Regions from separate parts of the Mesorhizobium sp. M4A.F.Ca.ET.020.02.1.1 genome, predicted to be linked through region 2. Evidence: riboswitches for the same ligand, from Rfam matches in the RefSeq annotation. Region 2 holds a riboswitch; the other holds the start of a gene.
The links. A riboswitch is a leader RNA that binds a small molecule or an ion and turns the genes downstream of it on or off. The one in region 2 is predicted to bind thiamine pyrophosphate.

Region 1: linked by a shared signal. The riboswitch ahead of thiC (phosphomethylpyrimidine synthase ThiC) and the one ahead of thiB (thiamine ABC transporter substrate binding subunit) in region 2 are both predicted to bind thiamine pyrophosphate.

The regions. Positions count from the first base shown of each region.
Region 1 is NZ_RZOI01000085.1:8,302-10,684, reverse strand. It holds gene EN742_RS08735 (beta-ketoacyl-ACP synthase III) at 1-939, shown strand, start outside; TPP riboswitch at 1,030-1,146, shown strand; gene thiC (phosphomethylpyrimidine synthase ThiC) at 1,250-2,383, shown strand, end outside.
Region 2 is NZ_RZOI01000395.1:317-2,699, forward strand. It holds gene thiB (thiamine ABC transporter substrate binding subunit) at 1-794, opposite strand, end outside; TPP riboswitch at 838-951, opposite strand; gene EN742_RS22095 (thiamine diphosphokinase) at 1,054-1,698, shown strand; gene EN742_RS22100 (ABC-F family ATP-binding cassette domain-containing protein) at 1,700-2,383, shown strand, end outside.

The DNA of each region.
Region 1 (2,383 bases), on a different contig from region 2:
GCGCGCAGGGTCGAGAATCAGGAGATCGAAGATCGTCTCGGGCTCGAGCCCGGCTGGATCGAGCGGCGCACCGGGATACGGTCGCGCTTCTGGGCAACCGACGACGACACACTGTCGGGCCTTGCCGCGCAAGCCGGCGACATGGCGCTGACGAATGCCGGCATCGACCGCGGCGACATCGGTCTTCTGTTGCTTGCCACCTCGACGCCTGATCACCTCCTGCCGCCCAGCGCGCCGCTGGTCGCGCATCGGTTGGGACTGAGCCGCGCCGGCGCGATCGATCTGACCGGCGCCTGCGCCGGCTTCATCTATGCGCTTATGTTTGCCGATGGCTTCACCCGCCTGCACGGCAAAGCCGCCATCGTCATTGCCGCGAACATCCTTAGCCGCCGCATCAACCCGGCCGAGCGCGCCAGCGCGGTTTTGTTCGCCGATGCCGCCGGCGCCGTGGTGATCGGGCCCGGCGATGAACCGGATCGGGGCATTCTCGGCGCATCGGTTGATTCCGATGGATCGCGCTACGGGCTGATCCAGATTCCGGCGGGCGGAAGCAACAAGCCCTTCCACGCCGACCTCGATCTCGCTGAGACCCGGATGACGATCACCGACGGCCGCGAAGTGTTCGCCAAGGCGGTCGAGATGATGACCGCCTGCTCGCGGGAGGCGCTCACTGCTGCCCGCATGCGACCGCAAGACATCGACCGGTTCGCACCGCATCAGGCCAACGTCCGCATCTTCGATGCCGTCGGGCGAAACCTCGGTATCGATGATCGTGCGATCGTCAAGACGATCGTCGAATACGGCAATTCCTCCGCCGCGACGATCCCGCTCTCGCTGTCGCTCGCGCATCGGAAGCAGCCGTTTAGGCCAGGCGAAAAGGTTCTCCTGGCGGCGGCAGGTGCGGGTCTCAGCGGCGGCGCCCTGGTGGTCGGGATCTAGCCGGGTAGCGGTGCTGACGGGACAGACTGACTGTATGAGATGACTGGCCGAACACGGCTTGACAAAGTGGCGCCCGCCCGTCCAACCTGAGGCATTCACCAGGGGAGTCCCGGCAAGGGGCTGAGATACTGCTGGCTTTCGCGGCGCAGTGACCCGTTGAACCTGATCCAGTTCATACTGGCGTAGGGACGGTGCAAGCGCTTCGCGGGAGTCTATGCCCGAGGTCCTGTTTCGGCAGGGCGACCAAAGCGTCTTTTCATCCTTCCGGCACAGAACTGGGTCTCCAATGCATGAGCAAAGGAGCCTCAAGATGAATGCCCTCACCCCCACCGTGTCGACGGGACCGCTGCCCGCCTCACGCAAGATCCACAAGCAAGGCAGCCTCCACCCGCGGATCAGGGTGCCGATGCGCGAGATCGCCGTCCATCCGACCGCCGGCGAGCCGCCGGTGACGGTCTATGACTCCTCCGGCCCCTATACCAACCCTGCGATCGAAACGGACATCGAAAGGGGCCTCGCCCGGCCTCGGCAGGACTGGATCGCGGCGCGCGGAGATGTCGAGGCCTATGACGGCCGCCACGTGCGGCCGGAAGACAACGGGTTCGCGACGGGCGAGCGCCTGACGCCGGAATTTCCGGTCCGCAATCGGCCGCTGCGGGCCAAGGCCGGCAAGGCGGTGACCCAGCTTGCCTATGCGCGCGCCGGCATCATCACGCCCGAGATGGAGTTCGTCGCGATCCGCGAGAATCTGGGCCGCGAGGCCCTGCGCGGCAAGCTTAAGCGCGACGGCGAAGCCTTCGGCGCGGCGATCCCCGACTTCGTCACGCCGGAATTCGTGCGCGACGAAGTGGCGCGCGGACGGGCGATCATTCCCGCCAACATCAATCATCCCGAGAGCGAGCCGATGATCATTGGCCGCAATTTCCTGGTCAAGATCAACGCCAATATCGGCAACTCCGCCGTCACCTCGTCGATGGCCGAAGAGGTCGAGAAGATGGTGTGGGCGATCCGCTGGGGCGCCGACACGGTGATGGATCTTTCCACGGGCCGCAACATCCACAACATTCGCGAATGGATCGTGCGCAATGCGCCGGTGCCGATCGGCACGGTGCCGCTTTACCAGGCGCTGGAAAAGGTGGGCGGCATCGCCGAGGACCTGACCTGGGAGGTGTATCGCGACACGCTGATCGAGCAGGCCGAGCAGGGCGTCGACTATTTCACCATCCACGCCGGCGTGCGGCTGCACTATATCCCGCTGACCGTCGACCGGGTGACCGGGATCGTCTCGCGCGGCGGCTCGATCATGGCCAAATGGTGCCTGCACCATCACCGGGAGAGCTTCCTCTACGAACACTTCGCCGAGATCTGCGACATCTGTCGCGCCTACGACGTGTCCTTCTCGCTCGGCGACGGGCTTCGTCCGGGCTCGATCGCCGACGCCAAC
Region 2 (2,383 bases):
TCCGCCAGCGGATTCTTCGCCCCTGTCGTGGTGATGCCGGCAACCTCGATCTGCAGATATTCGCCCTCCTCGAAGGACGCGGCCTGGTAGCGTTCAGTTTTCTCGGCGACCATGTGATAGGCCGGCGAGGTGGTGTAGGACAGCACCATCGGCGCCTCGCCCTTGGTAAACAGGCCATAGGCCTCGCTCCAGCCCGGCGTCACCGTCAGCACCTTGGACTTGAGCTTGGCCCAGGCTTCCGGCGCCTTGTCGCCATAGACCGACTTGACCCAGAGCAGCAGGCCGAGGCCGGGCGTCGAGGTGCGTGGATCCTGGATGACGATCTTGTCGGTGGCGCTGCCCTCGACCAGTTCCTTCAGGCTCTTCGGCGGGACTTTCAGCTTTTCGGTGTCGTAGACGACGGCGAAATAGCCATAGTCGAACGGCACGAATGTGTCGTCGCTCCAGTTGCCGGGGACATTGAGGCCGGACACGTCGCCATGCGGCGCGAACAGGCCGCTCGCCTTGGCTTCGGCCGTCAGGTTGGTGTCGAGGCCGAGCACGATGTCGGCCTTGGTCGCCGCGCCCTCCAGCTTGACGCGGTTGAGTAACGCCACGCCATCGGCGACCGAGACGAATTCGAGATCGCAGCCGCATTCGGCCTCGAATTCCTTCTTTACCGCCGGGCCGGGACCCCAGTCGGCGGTGAAGCTCTCATAGGTATAGACGGTGAGCTTGTCCTTCGCGGCCGCCGGACCCGCCAGAAGCGAAACCAGGCCGGTTGCCAGAACAAGGTGGGACAAGAGCGTGCGCATCGGCGCCTCCTTCGTTGGTATTGAAAGGAATTGAGGCGCCGGATGGTCCGAGACGTCTAATCCCTCCGCCGGTACAAACCGGATCAGGTTCAGCGGGTTGGCGGTTGCCTCTCAGCCGGTCCGCGAAAACCCGCGTCCGGCACCCCGTTAGAGCGTTTCGACACATAGGCCCGGGCACGGCACCGCGCAAGCGGAAGTTTGCCGGGTGCCTGCACCCCCGGCTTCCGTTTCTCGGGCGGGGCTGGTAAGGGCGACGCTCATGGGCACATTCACCATCCTGCTTGGCGGCGACCTCGTCCGCACGCCGCGGCTCGACAGCCAGCTGGCCGGCGCGCGCGTCATCGCCGCCGATGGCGGCATCGGCCATGCCCGCATGCTGGGCCTGACGCCTGAGCTCTGGGTCGGCGATTTCGATTCCGTGCCGCCGGATTTGCCGGATGATCTGGCCGCCGTGCCACGCCAGGTGTTTCCGGCCGAGAAGGACAAGACGGACGGCGAGTTGGCGATCGCCGCCGCCCTCGAGCGCGGCGCCACCGGCCTCGTGCTGGCCGGCGCCTTCGGCGGCAAGCGCGCTGACCACGCCTTCCTGCATCTGGCACTCGCGGTTCGCCTGGCCGAGGCCGGCATGAGCGTGGTTATGACCAGCGGCGCGCAGGAAGGCATTCCGCTTTTGCCTGGCAAGGCCGGCTTCGACTATGCCGACGGCACGCTGTTTTCGGTGCTCGGCTTCTCCGACCTTTCCGGCCTGAGCGTCGCCGGCGCCAAATGGCCGCTCGATCACGTCGAGGTGACGTTCGGCTCGTCGCTGACTATATCAAACGAGGTCAAGGGGCGGCTTGAGATCGCGCTCGGCCACGGGCGCGCGTTGCTGCTCGCTCACCCCTATCCCCTTCCTGAAAGCTGACATGGCCCCGCCTCTTCTCAATCTCGACGGGATAAGACTGACCTTCGGCGGCACGCCGCTGCTCGATGGCGCGGCGCTCAGCGCGTCCGCCGGCGACAAGATCGCGCTGGTCGGCCGCAACGGCTCCGGCAAGTCGACGCTGCTCAAGATCGCCGCCGGCATGATCGAACCACAGGATGGCGAGGTGTTCCGCCAGCCTTCGGCGACGGTGCGTTACCTGCCGCAAATGCCCGACATGGATGGCTTCGCCAATGTGCGCGCCTATGTCGAGGCAGGGCTCGGACCGGCCGACGATCCCTACCGCGCCACCTATCTGATGGAGCATCTTGGCCTGACCGGCGAGGAGCGGCCAAACGACCTTTCCGGCGGCGAGGCGCGCCGCGCGGCCCTTGCCCGCGTCATGGCGCCGGAGCCCGACATTCTGCTGCTGGACGAGCCGACCAACCATCTCGACCTGTCGGTGATCGAATGGCTGGAAGAGGAGCTTGCCCGCACCTCCTCGGCGGTGATCCTGATTTCGCACGACCGTCGTTTTCTCGAGCGCGTATCGCGCGCCACTGTCTGGCTCGACCGCGGCCAGACCAAACGGCTGGACAAGGGTTTCGGCCATTTCGAGGAATGGCGCGACCAGGTGCTGGAAGAGGAAGAGCGCGAGCAGCACAAGCTCGGCCGCCAGATCGTGCGC